Thermobifida halotolerans: one gene and its partner. The protein of the gene in region 2 interacts with the protein of the main gene of each other region in a pairwise test. Links are inferred from orthologs where the notes say so. Each region holds a gene or a part of one and is shown on either strand. Other genes may lie near its edges. The genes, in order: NI17_RS23790 and dnaE.

Evidence for each region.
Region 1: the proteins of dnaE (region 2) and NI17_RS23790 interact in binary tests that used the Escherichia coli proteins (3 or more experiments, as listed by UniProt). The link is inferred for Thermobifida halotolerans from one-to-one orthologs.

Annotation. Positions count from the first base shown.
Region 1 is NZ_CP063196.1:5,370,450-5,379,533, reverse strand. Bases 2,161-5,115 are described here. They hold NI17_RS23790 (pyridoxal phosphate-dependent aminotransferase), read right to left. Parts: upstream 4,249-5,115; coding sequence 3,073-4,248; downstream 2,161-3,072. Other genes in these bases: NI17_RS23780 (SDR family oxidoreductase), read right to left, coding at 4,906-5,115; NI17_RS23785 (BlaI/MecI/CopY family transcriptional regulator), read right to left, coding at 4,333-4,737; NI17_RS23795 (class I SAM-dependent methyltransferase), read right to left, coding at 2,339-2,995; NI17_RS23800 (transglycosylase domain-containing protein), read right to left, coding at 2,161-2,188. In the rest of the region: more of NI17_RS23800, read right to left, coding at 1-2,160; more of NI17_RS23780, read right to left, coding at 5,116-5,775; NI17_RS23775 (multifunctional oxoglutarate decarboxylase/oxoglutarate dehydrogenase thiamine pyrophosphate-binding subunit/dihydrolipoyllysine-residue succinyltransferase subunit), read left to right, coding at 6,378-9,084. UniProt on the Escherichia coli protein: Shows aminotransferase activity with methionine and histidine as substrates, and to a lesser extent also with phenylalanine.
Region 2 is NZ_CP063196.1:4,562,976-4,573,231, forward strand. What follows is about bases 5,942-10,068. They hold dnaE (DNA polymerase III subunit alpha), read right to left. Parts: upstream 9,706-10,068; coding sequence 6,142-9,705; downstream 5,942-6,141. Other genes in these bases: NI17_RS20460 (glycoside hydrolase family 15 protein), read left to right, coding at 5,942-6,077; NI17_RS20470 (sporulation protein), read left to right, coding at 9,968-10,068. In the rest of the region: NI17_RS20435 (hypothetical protein), read right to left, coding at 1-75; NI17_RS20440 (aspartate-semialdehyde dehydrogenase), read right to left, coding at 342-1,400; NI17_RS20445 (aspartate kinase), read right to left, coding at 1,397-2,668; recombination mediator RecR, read right to left, coding at 2,892-3,491; NI17_RS20455 (YbaB/EbfC family nucleoid-associated protein), read right to left, coding at 3,596-3,928; more of NI17_RS20460, read left to right, coding at 4,224-5,941; more of NI17_RS20470, read left to right, coding at 10,069-10,256. UniProt on the Escherichia coli protein: DNA polymerase III is a complex, multichain enzyme responsible for most of the replicative synthesis in bacteria. This DNA polymerase also exhibits 3' to 5' exonuclease activity. The alpha chain is the DNA polymerase catalytic subunit.

The DNA of each region.
Region 1 (9,084 bases), 810 kb from region 2 along the record:
AGTAGTCCTGGCCCCCGTAGAAGGCCACCACGCCGCCGGTGGCCGGGTCGACCACGCTGAGCCCGACCCGCACCCCCTCCGGCAGGTCGTCGACGGGCACGTTCTCCTGCACCGCCTCGTAGGCCGCCTGCATCAGGTCCGGATCGAAGGTGGTGTGGATCTCGTAGCCGCCCCGGTTGATGTTGTCCTCGGTGTAGCCGAGCTCCTCCAGCTCCTTCATGGCCTGCTGGAACATGTAGCCCTTGTAGCCGCTGAGGTCGATGTTGTCCTGCGGCCGTTCCGGCAGCGGCTTGGGGAACTCGTAGTCCGCCGACTCCGCCTCGGTGATGGACCCCATCTCCACCAGGCCCCTGACCACGTACCGCCAGCGGCTCTCCATCTCGGGGGTGGTGTCGCTGTCGGCCAGGCCGAACTTGGTGGGCTGCTGGATGGCCGCGGCCAGGAACGCCGCCTCGTCAGGGGTGAGGTCGCCGACGTCCTTGTTGTAGTAGGCCTCGGCGGCCGCCTGGATGCCGTAGGCGTTGCGGCCGAAGTAGATGGTGTTGAGGTACTGCTCCAGGATCCACTCCTTGGGCTGGGAGCGGTCGACCTTCAGCGCGATGATGATCTCCTTGAGCTTGCGCTCGATGGTCTGCTCCTGGCTCAGTCCCTCGTAGTAGTTGCGCACGAACTGCTGGGTGATGGTGGACCCGCCCTGGACCTGCTGTCCGGTGACGGTGGACCAGACCGCGCGCGCCGTGCCGGTGACGGAGACGCCCGGTTCGTCCCAGAAGCCGCGGTTCTCCGCGGAGAGGATGGCGTTCTGGACGTGCTCGGGGACATCGTCGAGCGAGACGGGCTTGCGGTTGACGCCGCGCTCGGTGAGGACCGACCCGTCGGCGTAGTAGAAGACGGACCCCTGCGCGGTGGCGTCGGCCTGGGCCGCGTCGGGGACCTCGAACGCCGAGTAGGCGTAGGCGAACCCGCCGACCACGGCTCCCACGGCCAGTACCACGGCGACCAGCCCGACACGGGTGATCCGCCACCACAGCGGCTTCTTCCGCTTGGGCTGCTTCTTCTTGGCCTTCACCGCCGTGCCGCCCGCCGCGGATTCGGTGGTGGGGGACGGTCCGACGGGGGCGGGCGTGTCCGTCCCCGGGCCGGCCGCACCCTCCACGAAGCGCGGAGCGCGGGAGGCGGGCCCCTGCTGTCGGGGACCGGTTCCGACCGGGCCGTGGCTGAAGACCGCGGTGGTCTCGGAAGAGGTCTCGGGCTCGGGGGGTGTGCTCCCGAAGCGCTCCGTCGCCGCCGTGGGCTGGTCGGTCCCCACCGCGGAGACCTGGACGGTGGCCTCGTCGATCCCGGAGGGCGCGGTCGGCCGGACCCGTTCGGTGTCCTCCTCACCGGTTCCGGGCACCGCAGCCGCCTCGGACCGGCCGAGCCGTTCGGTGTCCTCCTCGTCCACCTCCGAGACCCCGGCCGCCTCGGACCGGCCGAGCCGCTCGGTGTCCTCCTCACCGGTTCCGGGCACCGCAGCCACCTCGGACTGCCTGAGCCGCTCGGTGTCCTCCTCGTCCGCCTCCGAGACCCCGGCCGTGTCGTCGGACCGAGACGGTGCGGCCTCAACGGTGCTCCCGGACCCCGGGTCGGCTACGGGTGCGCCCGTCGCGTCCTCGCCGTCGCCCGAATCGACCGAAGCGGTCTCCTCACCGGCGGCCGTGTCGTCGGCGTCCTCCCGTGCGGCCGCCGCCCCGGTCGGCTCGTCCGGCGACCCGGTCCCGGTCTCGGTCTTCTGTCCGGCCGTGCCGTCGGAGTCTCCGGGGTCGGTGACCCTGCCGTCCTCGTCCAGTTCCAGGCCGTACTCCTCGGCCAGGCTGCGTGCCACCCGGTCCCGGAAGAAACTGCCGCTGTCCTTGAAGGCGCTGGCTTCGAGGTAGGGAGACTCGTCCTCCGAAGCGTCGTCGTGCGAGGCGAACCAGTCGAAGTCGCCCTCGCCTCCGTCGCCGGGCGTGTCGGCGTCGGCCTCAGCCCCGGTCCGAGTCTTGTCAGGATGGTCGTCGGCGCTGTCAGAATGGTCGCCGGAATCAGGCTCGTTGAAGTTCACGTCACTTTTCGTCGCTGAAGAATCGGCGGCGTCCGCTGCTTCGACCTCAGGGCGCGGATCGATGTCGCCGTTGTTGCTCTCGCTCAGTTCGTCGCCCCCTGGCATCGTCGCTCCCCACACACTGCAAGCGCTATCGGTTATGACGCACAGACGGGGGCGATGGGTTCACGAAAAGTCGGACTGGGATGGGCGCTGGCGGGGGGTCGCCCTCAACCATCGCGCTTCACGATACCGGCCCTCTGTAACAGAACCGTCTTACAACCGTCCCGCTGTCGTTGCCCGGCCGTCCTCCCGGCGGCTCCGCCGCAGCACCCGCAGCGAGCCCCGCGCCCGCTCCTCGACGAACTCGCCGGAGTCCAGGGCGCGGCGGTAGATGTTGTAGGGCGGGCGTCCGCCGTCGGCCGGGTCGGGGAACACGTCGTGGATGACCAGGGCTCCGCCGACCCGCACGTGCGGACTCCAACCGGCGTAGTCGGCCTGGGCGGCCTCCTCGGTGTGGCCGCCGTCGATGAAGAGCATCCCCAGGGGGGTGTTCCACAGGCGGGCCACCTCCGCGGAACGGCCCACCACCGCGACGACCCGGTCCTCCAGGTCGGCGGCCGCCATGGTCTCCCGGAACGCGCCCACGGTGTCGAGCCGCCCGGTCGCGGGGTTGACCAGGGACGGGTCGTGGTACTCCCAGCCGATCTGGTGCTCCTCGGAGCCGTGGTGGTGGTCCACGGTGACGACGACGCCGCCGACCTCCCGGACGGCCGCGCCCAGGAACACGGTGGACTTGCCGCAGTAGGTCCCGATCTCCAGCACCGGTCCCAGCGGCGCGTAGGCCAGCGCGGTCTCGTACAGGGCGAGCCCCTCGTCGGTCGGCATGAAGCCCCTGGCGCTCTCGGCCACGCGCAGCAGGTCTTCGGGCATGGGCGTGCTCACGGGTGTCCTCGCCTCCGGTTACACCTGGTCGGTGGGTCGTGCCGGTCCTCGTCCGACCGCGTACGCTATCGGCCTCCGAGGGAGCGCAGCCGGGCGGCTGCCTCGTCCAGCACCTCGTCCCTCTTGCAGAAGGCGAAGCGGACGAGGTGGCGGCCCTCCCGCTCGTCGGCGTAGAAGACCTGGGCGGGCACCGCCGCGACTCCGGCCCGGTGGATCAGGGAGCGGGCCAGCACCGCGCCGTCGTCGTGGCCGAGCGGACGGATGTCGGCCATGAGGAAGTAGGCGCCCTGGGCGCGCCCCACCCCGAATCCCGCGGCGGCCAACCCTGCGGCCAACCGGTCGCGTTTCGCCTGGAGGGCGTCGCGCTGGGCGCGCACCCAGTCCCTCTCACCGCGCAGCGCGTCGGCGACGGCGAGCTGCTGCGCGCCGTTGGCCGAGAAGGTCAGGAACTGGTTGACGGTGCGCACCGCGTTCACCAGGGGCGCCGGGCCCGTGACCCACCCCACCTTCCACCCGGTGACGGAGAAGGTCTTGCCCGCCGAGGAGACGCTGAGCGTGCGCTCGGCCATGCCGGGGAGCGTGGCCAGCGGCACGTGCGCCACCCCGTCGAAGGTCAGGTGCTCGTAGACCTCGTCGGTGAGCGCGATGACGTCGTTCTCCCGGCACAGTCGCGCGACCAGCGCCAGCTCCTCGGGGGTGAACACGGTCCCCGTGGGGTTGTGCGGGGTGTTGACGATGACCATCCGGGTCCGGGGGGTGATCGCCGCGGCCAGTTCCTCGGGGTCGAACGTGTACCTCGCGTCGTCGGCGGACGGCCGCAGCGTCACCGGGCGGCGCACCCCCTGGGCGAGCGCGATGACGGCGGAGTAGGAGTCGTACATCGGCTCGAACAGCACGACCTCGTCGCCCGGCTCGACCAGCGCCAGCACGCTCGCGGCGATCCCGGCGGTGGCTCCGACGGTGACGTACACCTCGGTCTCGGGGTCGTGCTCCAGGCCGTAGCGCTCCCCGCGGTCGGCGGCGACCGCGGCGCGCAGTTCGATCCGCCCGGGGCCCGGAGGGTACTGGTTGACGCCCTCCCGGAGTCGGCGGGCCGCGTCCTCCAGCAGGGACCGTGGCCCGTCGGTGTCGGGGAAGCCCTGCCCCAGGTTGATGGCGCCGGCCTCGTTGGCCAGCCGGGTCATCTCGGCGAAGATGGTCTCGCCGAAGCCTCTCATCCGCTTCACCACAGGTTCGTCCACGGCCCCACCCTAATCCGTCCCCTCCCGCGGGCCCGGGTGCGGAGCCGCCGTCCCGTGCGGCGCTGCCGGTCTACCGCGTTCCGGTCACGAGGCGATCCCCCTGCGCAGCCGGATCTCGGCGAGCGCCTCGTGCAGGCGGGACATCTCCTCGTCGCTGAAGCGCTCGATGAGCCGGACCATGGTCGCCCCGCGGTCCCCTCCACCGCTGAGCACCTCGCTCATGACCCGGGCGGTGTGTTCCTCGCGGCTCTCCCGCGGCCGGTACCGCCATGCCCTGCCCACCTTCTCCCGGTGCAGCATCCCCTTGTTGAACAGGATGTTCGCCACGGTCATGACCGTGGTGTAGGCGACGTCGCGGTCGTAGGTCATGGTCTCGCGGATCTCACGGACCGCGAGCGCGCGGTCAGCGGACCACAGGGCGTCCATGATGGCGGCCTCCAACTCGCCGAACTCCCTTACCTTCACCTTTCCCCACCTCCAGGGCAGCATGCTAGGAGCGGGGACGGTTCGGACACGGCGAAACGCGGTCTGACGAACCGATCCGTGCCCTTCTCTGGACAGAACAGCCGTTTCCACCGCCACGGTGGTGAGCCGTGCCGCGTTTTCGGGAACCGCGAACTCGTTTTCGCACCTCCGACGGCTGTCGGGCCGCGGTTCTCAGAGCAGCCCCCGGATGTGGATCTCGGTCTGCTCCCCCAGGTTGCGCGGAATGACGTAGGGGCGCTCGGCGTTGACGTCGGGCCAGTTGTCCTGGATCTCCTCGGCGGTGGTGTGCTCCAGCACCACTCCGGGGCCCTCCGCCACGAACACGCGGGCGATCCGGCCGCCGCCCACCGAGTAGACCTCGCCGGTGGTGGGGCAGTCCTCGTGCGCCAGCCACAGCACCAGGGGGGTGACCTTCTCGGGGCTGAGGACGGCGGCGGCGTCCGCGGGGAAGAGGTCCTCGGTCATCCGGGTGTAGGCGATGGGCGCGACGGCGTTGACGTTGATGTCGTACTTGGCACCCTCGATCGCCAGCGTCTTGGTGAGCCCGACGACGCCCATCTTGGCGGCCGAGTAGTTGCTCTGCCCGAAGTTGCCGAACAGCCCCGAGGGCGAGGTGGTGTTGACGATCCGGCCGTAGCCGTGCTCCCGCAGGTGCTCGAAGGCCGCGCGGGAGACCAGGAAGGCGCCGCGCAGGTGGACGGCCAACACCTCGTCCCATTCCCGGGTGGAGATGTTCTTGAAGGACCTGTCGCGCAGGATTCCCGCGTTGTTGACGATCACGTCCACCCGACCGAAGGTGTCGTTGGCCGCGTCGACCAGCGACTGCGCGCCCTCCTCGGTGGAGATGTCCCCGGTGTGGGTCAGCGCGCTTCCGCCGTGCGCGCGGATGCGCTCCGCCACCGCGGCGGCTGCCGGTTCTTCGAGGTCGTTGACCACCACCCTGGCCCCGCGTGCGGCGAATCCGAGGGCGTGGGAACGGCCCAGTCCGTGTCCGGCCCCGGTGATGACGGCGACCCTTCCGTCGAACCGCAGCTCGCCCATTGCTTCCTCCTCAACGAGACGCCGGGGAGGGGGTCCCCGGGCTCGGGGACGGGAACCCGGTCCCCTTCCGAATCGTGCGCTCCCCGTGGGTTTCGTGGACGGTCGGCGGTCGACCGCCCAGGGGGCAGGGGAAAGTCAATACCCGGTCCGCGCCCGGCGGGGTCGCTTCGGGGACACGGTTTCGACACGGCGGGGCGCCGGGTCGGCTCCCGCGGCCCCGGCCCACCGCCCTTCCGCACCCCCTTCTCCGCGGGTCGCCGCTCGAGGCGTTTCCCCCCTGTGCACAAATGTGAAGCATGTCACAGGATTAGCCTGAACCGGAGACGGGGATGCTGCACAGAGCGTCACCTCGCCCACTCGAAGCCGGGGCACACCAGTGAACCTCACTGCGACTGTCCTTGATTTGTGAATAAATGTTAGGTATATCCCAGCGTGGCACCCTGCTGGAGGCTCCACCGGACTCTCTGGCAAAGTAGCCTGTTACCCGAGACGGTCCGCTGGGCGTGTCCTGGTGCGGTCAAACACGTAGTACAGCCACATTCGCTGACCGCCCGTCTCTCCGACAATTCACAAGCGAGCTGCGGAAGAGGGCGATCTCCGCCGTGTCGTCTGAGGCATCTCAACCCCTGACAGATTTCGGCCCGAACGAGTGGCTGGTCGACGAGCTTCACAGAAAGTACCTCGCCGACCCCAACTCCGTTGACAAGGCATGGTGGAACTTCTTCGCGGACTACAGGTCCGGCTCCGCCACCAACGGGGCAACCTCCCCCGCCAAGGACACCAGGTCCGACGGCGGCGCCCGCAGCGCGGCCCCGGCCCCGGCTGCGAAGGCGGACACCACCGCGGGCGCGTCGAAGAGCTCTCCCGCTGCCCGACCTGCCGCCGCGAGCAAGCCCGCCGCCCCCGCGAAGTCCGGGGACGGCGCCGGGGACGCACTCGCGGTGTCCGAGGAGCGGCTGCGCGGCGCGTCCGCGCGCACCGCCGCCAACATGGAGTCCAGTCTCACCCTGCCCACCGCCACGAGCGTGCGGTCGGTCCCGGTGAAGCTGCTGTTCGACAACCGCATCGTGATCAACAACCACCTGCGGCGCGGACGGGGCGGCAAGGTCTCCTTCACCCACCTCATCGGCTACGCCATGGTCAAGGCGCTCGAGTCGGTCCCGGTGATGAACTACTCCTACACCGAGATCGACGGCAAGCCCGCCGTGGCCAAGCCCGAGCACGTCAACTTCGGCCTGGCGATCGACCTGGCCAGACCGGACGGCTCCCGGCAACTGGTGGTGCCGAGCATCAAGGCCGCCGAGACCATGAACTTCAAGGAGTTCTGGAGCGCCTACGAGGAGGTCGTCCGCAAGGCCCGCAACAACAAGCTGGGCGTGGCGGACTTCCAGGGCACCACCATCAGCCTCACCAACCCGGGCGGCATCGGCACCGTGCACTCGGTTCCGCGGCTGATGCCCGGCCAGGGAACCATCCTGGGCGTGGGCTCCATGGAGTACCCGGCCGAGTTCCAGGGCGCCTCCCCCGAGACCCTGAACCAGCTCGCCATCAGCAAGGTCATGACGCTGACCTCCACCTACGACCACCGCATCATCCAGGGTGCGCAGTCGGGTGAGTTCCTCCGCACCATCCACCAGTTGCTGCTGGGCGAGGACGGCTTCTACGACGAGATCTTCGAGTCCCTGCGCATCCCCTACGAGCCCGTGCGGTGGGTGCAGGACATCTCGGTCAACCGGGACAGCCAGCTCGACAAGGCCACCCGGGTCCAGGAGCTCATCCACGCCTACCGCGTGCGCGGGCACCTGATGGCCAACACCGACCCGCTGGAGTACAAGCAGCGCCGCCACCCCGACCTCGACGTCCTGGAACACGGCCTCACCCTGTGGGACCTGGACCGCGAGTTCCCGACCGGCGGGTTCGGCGGCAAGCCGGTCATGAAGCTCCGCGACATCCTGGGCGTGTTGCGCGACACCTACTGCCGCACGGTGGGTATCGAGTACATGCACATCCAGAGCCCCGAGGAGCGGGAGTGGATCCAGGCCCGCGTCGAACGCGAGCCCGAGAAGATCGGCCGCGAGGAGCAGTTGCACATCCTGCGCCGCCTCAACAGCGCCGAGGCCTTCGAGACCTTCCTGCAGACCAAGTACGTGGGTCAGAAGCGCTTCTCCCTCGAAGGCGGCGAGTCGCTGATCCCGCTGCTGGACGGGGTGATCTCCAAGGCCGCCAAGGCCCAACTGGACGAGGTCGTCATCGGCATGGCCCACCGGGGCCGCCTGAACGTGCTGGCCAACATCTGCGGCAAGTCCTACGCGCAGATCTTCGGTGAGTTCGAGGGCAACCTCGACCCGCGCAGCGCGCACGGCTCGGGCGACGTCAAGTACCACCTCGGCACCGAGGGCACGTTCACCACGCCCGAGGGCGAGAAGATCGCGATCACGCTGGCCGCCAACCCCAGCCACCTGGAGACCGTCGACCCGGTCGCCGAGGGCATCGTGCGCGCCAAGCAGGACGTCCTCAACAAGGGCGCCAACGGCTTCACCGTGCTGCCGGTCCTGATCCACGGCGACGCCGCGTTCGCCGGGCAGGGCGTGGTGGCCGAGACCCTGAACCTGTCGCAGTTGCGCGGATACCGCACCGGCGGCACCGTGCACATCATCGTCAACAACCAGGTGGGTTTCACCACCTCGCCCAAGGACAGCCGCTCCAGCGTCTACGCCACCGACGTGGCCCGCATGGTGCAGGCGCCGATCTTCCACGTCAACGGGGACGACCCCGAGGCCGTGGTCCGGGTGGCGCAACTGGCCTTCGCCTACCGGCAGGCGTTCAACAAGGACGTCGTCATCGATCTGGTCTGCTACCGGCGCCGCGGGCACAACGAGGCCGACAACCCCTCGTTCACCCAGCCGCTGATGTACGACGTGATCGACGCCAAGCGGTCCACCCGCAAGCTGTACACCGAGGCGCTGATCGGCCGCGGCGACATCTCGGTCGAGGAGGCCGAGCAGGCGCTGCGCGACTACCAGCAGCAGTTGGAACGCGCCTTCACCGAGACCCGTGAGGCCGCCAAGAAGCCGGTCGAACCGGGATCGGTGATCAAGCCCGAGGTGTTCGACGAGGGCCGGATCGACCACTCCGCCACCGGGACGGCGATCACCGACGAGGTCGTCAAGCGGGTGGTGGAGACCCAGGTCTCGCTGCCCGAGGGCTTCACCCCGCACCCGAGGCTGCTACCCCAACTGCAGCGCCGCGCCCGGATGGTCGAGGAGGACAAGATCGACTGGGCGCTCGGCGAGACGCTGGCGTTCGGCT
Region 2 (10,256 bases):
GTCGCCAGCGAGGGCGGCCGAGGCCCCGGCACCGACCAGACCCGCGGCCATCGCACCCACGGCAGCCAGCTTCATGATTCGCCGCATTGCATCCGTACCTTTCACCGATGTCTGTCGGCGACACGAGCGCCGCCAACCATCCATGCTGGTGACTCTCCGTGTTTGATTGGTCACCCAAAGGGGCAATCCCCGTGGTCCGGCTGCCGAGAAACCTCTGGCCAGGCGTTATTGCCAGCCTTTTACCGCTTTTGCAGGACAGTCTCCCCATGACAGAGGCCGCGGTTTCGCCCCCGGAAGAGGGACGACCCGCGGCCTCCTGCTGCCCACGTGCTGCCGCAGCCCTAGCCGGTGAACTCCTCGGCGATGAGTTCGGCGATCTGGGCGGTGTTCAACGCGGCGCCCTTACGCAGGTTGTCCCCGCACAGGAACAGGTCCAACGAGCGCGGGTCGTCGATCGACCGACGGATGCGTCCGACCCAGGTCGGGTCGGTGCCGACCACGTCGGCCGGGGTCGGGAACTCGCCTGCGGCCGGGTCGTCCTGCACGACCACGCCGGGGGAGGAGGCCAGCAGACGGCGGGCCTCGTCGGCGTCCACCTCCGTGGCGAAGGTCGCGTGCACCGCGAGCGCGTGGGTGGTGACCACCGGCACGCGCACGCAGGTGGCGGCCACCCGCAGCTCCGGCAGTCCCAGGATCTTGCGGGACTCGTTACGGACCTTCAGCTCCTCCGACGACCAGCCGTCGTCCTTGAGCGACCCCGCCCACGGCACCACGTTCATGGCCAGCGGCGCGGGGAACGGACCCAGCTCACCCACCGCGGCCCGCACGTCACCGGCACGAGAGCCCAGCGTGCGGTCGGCGGCGACCTTGGCGATCTGGTCGTAGAGGGTGTCGATGCCCGACTGGCCGGCGCCCGAGGCCGCCTGGTAGGAGCTGACCACCAGGTCGGTGAGCCCGTAGGCCCGGTGCAGCGCACCGACCGCCACGATCATCGACAGCGTGGTGCAGTTCGGGTTGCTGATGATGCCGCGCGGCCGGTTGCGGGCCTGCTCGGCGTTGACCTCGGGAACCACCAGCGGCACGTCGTCGTCCATCCGGAACGCGCCGGAGTTGTCGACCGCGACCGCGCCCCGCGCCGCCGCGACCGGCGCCCACTCCTTGGACACCTCGTCGGGGACGTCGAACATCGCCACGTCCACCCCGTCGAAAACCTCGGGGGCGAGCGCCTGGACCTCGACCTCCTCACCACGCACGGTCAGCCGCTTGCCCGCCGAACGGGCCGACGCCACCAGTCGGATCTCTCCCCACACGTTCTCGCGGGTGGAGAGGATGTCCAGCATGACGGTGCCCACGGCCCCCGTGGCGCCGACGACAGCGAGAGTGGGAAGACGGGAACTCATCGGCCGGTACCTCCGTAAACGACAGCCTCTACCTGATCGGAGTCCAACTGGAACTCACTGTGCGCGGCGGCCACGGCCGCGTCCACGTCGTCCTGGGCCACCACGATCGAGATGCGGATCTCCGAGGTGGAGATCATGTCGATGTTGATTCCCTGCTGAGCGACGGTGTCGAAGAACCGGGCGGTGACACCGGGGTAGGACCGCATTCCCGCGCCGATCAGCGAGACCTTGCCGATCTGGTCGTCGTACAGCAGCGACTCGAAGCCGATCTTGTCCTGGATCTTCTTCAACGCCGTGAGCGCGGTCTGCCCCGAGTTGGCGGGCAGGGTGAAGGAGATGTCGGTGCGCGAGGTGGAGGCCGCGGACACGTTCTGCACGATCATGTCGACATTGATCTCGGCATCGGCCAGGGCCTTGAAGATCGCCGCCGCCTCTCCGACGCGGTCGGGCACACCCACGACCGTGATCTTGGCCTCGCTCCGGTCGTGCGCCACGCCGGAAATGATCGGTTGTTCCATGCCTTCGGTTTCCTCAACTTCCGAAACGACCCAGGTGCCGGACTTCTGACTGAAGGACGAACGCACATGCAGCGGGATGCCGTACCGCCGGGCGTACTCCACGCAGCGCAGGTGCAGGATCTTGGCGCCGGAGGCGGCCATCTCCAGCATCTCCTCGTAGGAGATCTTGGGGATGCGCCGGGCGGTGGGCACGATCCGCGGATCGGCGGTGAAGACCCCGTCCACGTCGGTGTAGATCTCACACACGTCGGCGTTGAGCGCCGCGGCGAGCGCGACGGCCGTGGTGTCCGAACCTCCGCGGCCCAGGGTGGTGATGTCCTTGCTGTCCTGCGACACTCCCTGGAAACCGGCGACGATGCAGATCGCGCCCTCGGAGAGGGCGTCCTTGATCCGGCCCGGGGTGACATCGATGATCTTGGCGTTACCGTGCAGGGACGTGGTGATGACACCCGCCTGCGATCCGGTGAAGGAACGGGCTTCGTAGCCCAGGTTTCCGATGGCCATCGCGACGAGCGCCATCGAGATGCGCTCCCCGGAGGTGAGCAGCATGTCCAACTCCCGCCCCGGCGGCAGAGGACTCACCTGCTCCGCGAGGTCGAGGAGTTCGTCAGTGGTGTCGCCCATGGCCGAGACCACGACAACCACGTCGTATCCGGCCTTCTTCTGAGCGACGATCCGCTGGGCCACTCGCTTGATGGCGTCCGCGTCGGACACGGACGACCCACCGTACTTCTGCACGATCAAAGCCACGGTCGGCGCTCCTGAGGAATTGGGTTCACAGTAATCGACCAGCCAGTCTAGTGATCGGGTTTTTCGCGGACCCGCCCCGTTCGGCACGGGACACCAAGGCAGGGGCATACCCACGAAAAACGGGCATATCCATCGGTGCCGCGAACACGATCACCCGAACACGGCTCTCGCCCGGCCAGGCGATCCGTCGCGGCCGCTGGGGCGAGGGGGCTGAGGTCGGCTCTCAGAAGTCGAGGGAACGTCGGCCCTCGAAGGCCCGGCCCAGGGTGACCTCGTCCGCGTATTCGAGGTCGCCGCCCACAGGCAGGCCACTGGCGAGCCGGGTGACCTTCAGCCCCATGGGTTTGAGCAGGCGCGCCAGGTAGGTGGCGGTCGCCTCTCCTTCCAGGTTCGGGTCGGTGGCCAGGATCACCTCGGTGACCCGACCGTCCGAGAGGCGCGCCATCAGCTCCTTGACGCGCAGGTCGTCGGGGCCGACGCCCTCGATGGGACTGATCGCACCGCCGAGCACGTGGTAGCGGCCACGGAACTCCCGTGTCCGCTCGATGGCCACGACGTCCTTGGACTCCTCGACGACGCAGACGACCGCGTCGTCGCGGCGCGGGTCACGGCAGATCCGGCACTGGGTCTCCTCGGCGACGTTGCCGCACACCGAACAGAACCGGACCCGTTCCTTGACCGCGACAAGCGCGTTGACCAGGCGCTTGACATCGGCGGTCTCGGCCGAGAGCAGGTGGAAGGCGATGCGTTGCGCGCTCTTCGGACCGACGCCGGGCAGCCGCCCCAACTCGTCGATCAGATTCTGAACCGCGCCTTCGTACATCGCCCGCCTACTCGTGGAGTGCTCGGTTACCACCGTAGTGGAGCCGCGGAGCCGTCGGGGACCCCGCCCTCACCCAAGCTCGGTCCTCCCTGGTCAGAGCCGGGTCAGAAGCCGGGAAGCCCCGGAATGCCGCCGCCCATCCCCTGCGCGAGCGGCCCCATCTTCTGCTGCTGGAGCTCCTCGACCATGCGCTCGGCGTCCCGGATGGCCGCGAGCACCAGATCGGCGATGGTCTGCGCGGTGTCGGACGCGTCGCCGGGGTCGACCGCCCCGGGATCGATCGTGATGTCCTCGACCTGCCCACGTCCGTTCATGGTGACGGTGACCAGGCCGCCACCGGAGGTGCCCTGCAGCTTGGCCTCGTCCAGTTCCTGCTGGGCCGCCATGAGCTGCTGCTGCATCTGCTGCGCCTGCTGCAGGATCGCCTGCATGTCCATTCCGCCGCCAGGATTCACTGTTTCGCTCCTTGCCTGGGTTGTCCGTGCCTGCGAGCCTAGCCGCTCGCCCGCCCACCCGCCCTGTTCCCCGGCACGTCCCGGTGCCGGGGAACCACGGGTTTATGAGGTGCCCCACGGGGACAGTCGAAACGCGGAGAGAGGCGTAGGACACCGGGAATCCGTTCTCGGCGCGGTGGACGGGAGGTAGGACTACGGTGATGGTCCACCATGCGGGCGGCAGAAGACACCTCCGCAGTGAACCGCATTCCGGACAGGCTCTTTCGGGGCCGCGGCCATGACCGCGGCCGAGTTCCCGCCGATCGGCGAGTACGCCCTGCTGTCCGACTGCCGCACGGCCGCACTGGTCGCCCCGGACGGCGCGGTGGAGTGGCTGTGCGTGCCGCGGTTCGACGGCCCCAGCGTCTTCGCGCGGCTGCTGGACCGGCAACGCGGCGGTGCCTGGGAGATGACCGTGGTCGGCGCCACCGCGGTCGAACGGAGCTACGTCGAGGAGACGTTGGTGCTCCGCACCCACTGGCAGACCCCCGAAGGCGTCGCGGTGGGCTACGACTTCCTGGCGACGCTGCCCCACGATCCCGAGGGCGTCGTGTCCGCGGGTGTCCTGGTCCGGCTGGTCCACTGCGAACGGGGAGCGGTGCGCGTCCGCTCCCGGGTCGTCGCACGCCCCGACTACGGTGCCCGTGACGCACGCTGGAACCCGCGCGACGGCGCACTGGTCGAGGACGGCAGCGGCATCCTGCTGTCCGGATTCGGCACGACCATGCCCGGGGTGGGCGGGGCCGTCACGACGGAGACGACGCTGCGCGCCGGGGAGTCGCTGGCCGTCGGTCTGGACTACACGGGAGACACCCTGCGCCGGATCACCGCCGAGACCGCGCACCACCTGCTCGACCAGTCCGTGCGGACCTGGCAGACCTGGTCCTCCGACGCCGACTACCACGGGGTGGCGGCCGACCGGGTGCGGCACAGCGCCGTCGTCCTGCGCGGACTGATGTTCGAGGATACGGGAGGGCTCATCGCGGCGCCCACGACCTCGCTGCCGGAGCGGGTGGGAGGCCAGCGCAACTGGGACTACCGCTACGTGTGGCACCGCGACGCGGCCCTGGTGGTGCTCGCGCTGCTGCGCATGGGACACAAGGAGGAGGCAGGGCAGTACCTGCGGTTCCTGCTCGGTTACTGCGTCGAGAAGGAGCGCCGCGTCCCTCCGATGGTCGGAATCGGTCAGACTCCGGTGCCCGACGAGAAGGTGCTGGACCACCTCAGCGGCTATCGGAACTCCCGGCCGGTGCGTATCCACAACAACGCCTACGACCAGCACCAACTCGACGTCTACGGGCACATCCTCGACGCGGCGCTGGCCTACCAGCAGGTCACCGGAGGTCTGGCCGAGGCCGATCTCGGCGAGTTGCGCAAGGTGGTGGAGTTGGCGTGCACAACGTGGACCCAACCCGACGCCGGGGTGTGGGAGGTCCGCGACGGCCACCGGCACTGGACCAACTCCAAGCTGTACGCGTGGGTGTGCTTCGACCGCGCCGTCCGGCTCTTCCAGAAGACCGGTGCGGTCTCCGACGAGCTGCTCGACACGTGGCGCGTGGAGCGCGACGCGGTCCGCGTCGATCTGCTGAACAAGGGCTGCCATCCCGGTCTCGGCAGGTTCGTGCAGTCCTACGGCTCGGCCAACGTCGACGGGTCGCTGCTGCGTATCCCGCTGGTGGGTTTCCTCGAAGGGGATGATCCCCGGGTGCTGGCCACCATCGACCGGATCGACGCCGAACTGGGCGATGCCGGTTTCCTGGTGCACCGCTACGACACCGCGTCGACGCGCGACGGCATCGACGACGCCCCCGAGGGCGCGTTCCTGCTGTGTTCCTTCGAGATGGTCTCAGCACTGGTGCTGGCGGGCCGGACGGAGGAGGCCCGGAGGCGTTTCGAGGCCCTGTGCTCCCACGCCGGTCCCCTGGGCCTGTTCGCCGAGGAGATGAGCGCTGACGGAACCATGCTCGGCAACTATCCGCAGGCGTTCACCCACCTGGCGCTGATCGAGGCGGCGATGAACCTGGACGAGGCGGGCCATGAGGACGCCCTCCACGCCTGGGCCCGTCGCCACCACACCCGATCACACCGTTGACCCTGACGGCGGAGGGTCTTTCCCGCTGGTTCGGAACCCCTGCCGTCAGGGTCGCCACGGCGGATCAGTAGAAGATCGCCTCCGGCCCCAGGATTCCCTTGATCTCACCGGAGAACTCGGGGCTGACGCGCACCGGGTAGTCGTCGACCGCGAAGATCCGGGACCGCAGCGGATTGTCCACCCTGATCCGCACCGGGGTGTCGCCCCGATGGCTGCGCAGCGCCTGCTTGAGTTCGCTGATCAACTCCTTGGTGACCCGCTTCTCCGGGATGGTGAGCAGTACCGGCGGCTCCCCCTCGGAGATGTGCGAGATGTCCAGGATGGACATCTCCGAGACGAAGAGCGAATAGGTGCCCTCGCGGTCGTTGAGCCGCCCCTTGATGGTGACCGCGGTGTCCTCGACCAGGGCGTCCACGTACAGCGGATAGGTCTTGGGGAAGAGCAGCGCCTCGATCGAGGCGTCGAGGTCCTCGACGGTGGCGATCGCCCACTGGTTGCCCGCCTTGTTGATCCGCTTCTCGACCTTGGAGATCAGTCCGGCGATGCGCACCTCGTCGTTGTTGCGCCGCTCGCCGTTGACCACCTCCAGGAGGGTGGCGTCGCTGGACCGCGCCAGGATGCGCTCGGCGCCCGCCAGCGGGTGGCTGGACACGTACAGCCCCAGCATCTCCCGCTCGAACGCGAGTTTGGTCTTGCGGTCCCACTCCTCACCGGTCCAGTTGATGTTGAAGCCGATCGGCGCGTTCTCCTCCTCCTCGTCGTCGCCCCCGCCGAAGAGGTCGAACTGGCCGTTGGCCTCCTGCTTCTTGGAGCCGATCATGGCGTCGACCGCCGCCTCGTGGTGGCGGTACAGGTCCAGGCGCGAATGGCCGAGGGAGTCGAACGCGCCCGCCTTGATCAGCGACTCGATGACACGCTTGTTGCAGACGGTGAGTTCGATCTTGGACAGGAAGTCCACGAAGGAGGTGAACTTCCCCTTCTCCTCGCGGGTCTTGACGATGGATGCCACGACGTTGGCGCCCACGTTGCGTACCGCACCCATGCCGAAGCGGATGTCGCTGCCGACCGGAGTGAAGCGCAGACCCGACTCGTTGACGTCGGGCGGCAGCACCCGGATACCCATCTTGCGGCACTCGGCCAGGTAGACGGCCATCTTGTCCTTGTCGTCGCCCACCGAGGTGAGCAGCGCCGCCATGTAGGACGCCGGATGGTTGGCCTTGAGGTAGGCGGTCCAGTAGGAGACCAGTCCGTACCCGGCGGTGTGCGACTTGTTGAAGGCGTAGCCGGAGAAGGGAAGCATGACGTCCCACAGGGCCTGCATGGCTTCCTTGGAGAATCCCCGGGCGAGCATGCCTTCGGAGAACTTGACGTACTCCTTTTCCAGGGCTTCTTTCTTCTTCTTGCCCATCGCGCGGCGCATCAGGTCCGCACCGCCCAGCGTGTACCCGGCGAGCTGCTGGGCGATCGCCATCACCTGCTCCTGGTAGACGAGCAGGTGGAAGGACTCGGAGAGGATCGGATCCAGAGCGTCCTTCAGCTCCGGGTGGATCGGGGTGACCTCCTGGCGTCCGTTGGAGCGGTCGGCGTAGTCGTTGTGCGCGTTGGCGGCCATCGGACCGGGCCGGTACAGGGCGAGGACAGCGGCGATGTCACCGAACTTCTTCGGTTCCATCCGCTTGAGCAGCGCGCGCATGGGACCGCCGTCGAGTTGGAACACGCCGAGGGTGTCGCCGCGTGACAGCAGTTCGTAGGTTTTCTTGTTGTCCAGCGGCAGGGTGGACAAATTAATTTCCGTGCCCTCGTTGGCCTTGACGTTCTGGATGGCGTCATCGATGACGGTGAGGTTGCGCAGGCCCAGGAAGTCCATCTTCAGCAGACCCATCTCCTCGCACTGGGGGTACGGGAAGCCGGTGATGATGGCGCCATCGGTGTCGCGTTTGTGCAGCGGGATGACGTCGAGCAGCGGCTCGGAGGAGAGGATGACGCCCGCGGCGTGCACGCCGGTGCCCCGGGTCAGGCCCTCCAGACCGCTGGCGGTCTCGTAGACCTTGCGGACCTCCGCGTCGGATTCGATGAGCTGACGCAGTTCGACCGCCTCGTGGTAGCGGGGGTGCTCCTCGTCGAAGACGGCGGACAGCGGGATCTCCTTGCCCATGACGGCCGGAGGGAACGCCTTGGTGATCTTGTCGCCGAGCGCGTAGGGGTAGCCGAGGATGCGGTTGGCATCCTTGATGGCCGCCTTCGCCTTGATGGTGCCGAAGGTGAGGATCTGGGCGGTGTTGGCTTCGCCGTAGCGCTCGGTGACGTAGCGGATCATGTCGCCGCGCTTGCGCTCGTCGAAGTCCAGGTCGATGTCGGGCATCGACACGCGCTCGGGATTGAGGAACCGCTCGAACAGCAGGGAGTGCTCCAGCGGGTCGAGGTCGGTGATACCGAGGATGTAGGCCACCATCGAGCCGGTCGCTGATCCGCGTCCGGGTCCCAGTGCGATCCCAGAACGGCGCGCGTACTGGCAGATGTCGGCGACGACGAGGAAGTAGGCGGGAAAGCCCATCTCCTCGATGACGCTCAGCTCGTACTCGATCCGCTCACGCACCTCCCGGCTGGGACCGTTGGGGTATCTGTCGTACAGGCAGCGTTCGATCTCCTTGCGTAGCCAGCTCGACTGGGTCTCGCCCTCGGGCACCGGGAACCGGGGCATCAGGTCGCGGTGCTGGAACACCTCGTCGTAGGCACCGTCCTCGACCTGCTCGGCGATCCACAGGGTGTTGCGGCAGCCCTCGGCCCACTCGTCGAAGTGGTTGAGGGCGCGCATCTCGTCGGCGCTCTTGAGGTAGTAGCCGGTGCCGTTGAACCGGAAGCGGGTGGGGTCGTCGAGGTTCTTGCCGACGCCCACGGCCAGCAGCGCGTCGTGCGCGGAGGCCTGGTCCTCGGTGACGTAGTGGGAGTCGTTGGTGACCAGGGGGCGCAGCCCCAGCTTCTTGCCGACCGACAGTAGACCGGAGCGGACCTCGTGTTCGATGTCGATGCCGTGGTCCATCAGCTCAAGGAACACCGAGTCGCGGCCGAAGATGTCCTGGAGTTGGCCCGCGTACTCGACGGCCTCGCGCTCCTGACCGAGCCGCAGCCGGGTCTGCACTCCGCCCGAGGGGCAGCCGGTGGTGACCATGATGCCCTCGCTGTGCTGGGCCATCAGGTCCAGGTCCATGCGAGGCTTGGTGTAGTAGCCCTCGATGGAGGCCAGGGACGACAGCCGGAACAGGTTGCGCAGCCCCTTGGCGTTACGCGCCCACATGGTCATGTGCAGGTAACGGCCGCCGCCGGAGACGTCCTTGCCGCCTTCGGTCGCGTCGTCGCCGCTCTTGCCCCGCCCCCAGTACACCCGCTGCTTGTGGAAGCGGGATTCGGGCGCCACGTAGGCCTCGATTCCGATGATCGGTTTGACCCCCGAGTCCTGGGAGGTCTGCCAGAACTCGTAGGAGCCGAACATGTTGCCGTGGTCGGTCATGGCCACGGCGGGCATGCCCAGCCGGGCTGCCTCCGCGAACAGCGGCCTGAGCTTGGCGGCTCCGTCCAGCATCGAGTACTCGGTGTGAACGTGCAGGTGGACGAAGGGGTCGTTCGTCACGGTGCGGCTACTCCCAACGCGACTTGGAGGACGGGTGTGGCACCTGAGCCTACGACTCTCCCATGCCCCGTGCAGCGCTATCCACAGGTGCGGGGGTGCGACGATCGCGACTTTCCCACGAGGCGCATCCAGTCTTGGACGTGGCCTGTCCAGCGCACGTTCCCCAAGGGACAGATCTGGCCAAAACCACCAAATCCCCCAAAAATTCTGCAAGCCTTGGGGGACACGGCTGCCCATCCCCCAACCCCATGGAAGGACACGAATGGTCTTCAAACGCTTCATGCGTGCCCTCGGCATCGGCGGCCCCACCGTCGAGACCGTGCTCGACTCCACCGAGGTGACCCCCGGCGGAGTCCTCACCGGACGCGTCGAGATCACCGGCGGCGACCACGACACCGAGATCGAGAAGATCTCCCTCTTCCTGGAGGCGGAGGTCGAGCACGAGTACGAGTACGAGTACGAGGACTCCGAAGGCGAGGAGGTGAGCGGGGAAGGCGAGTACACGAGCACCGCGCGCTGGGGGACTCTCCAGGTCTGCGACGCCTTCTCAC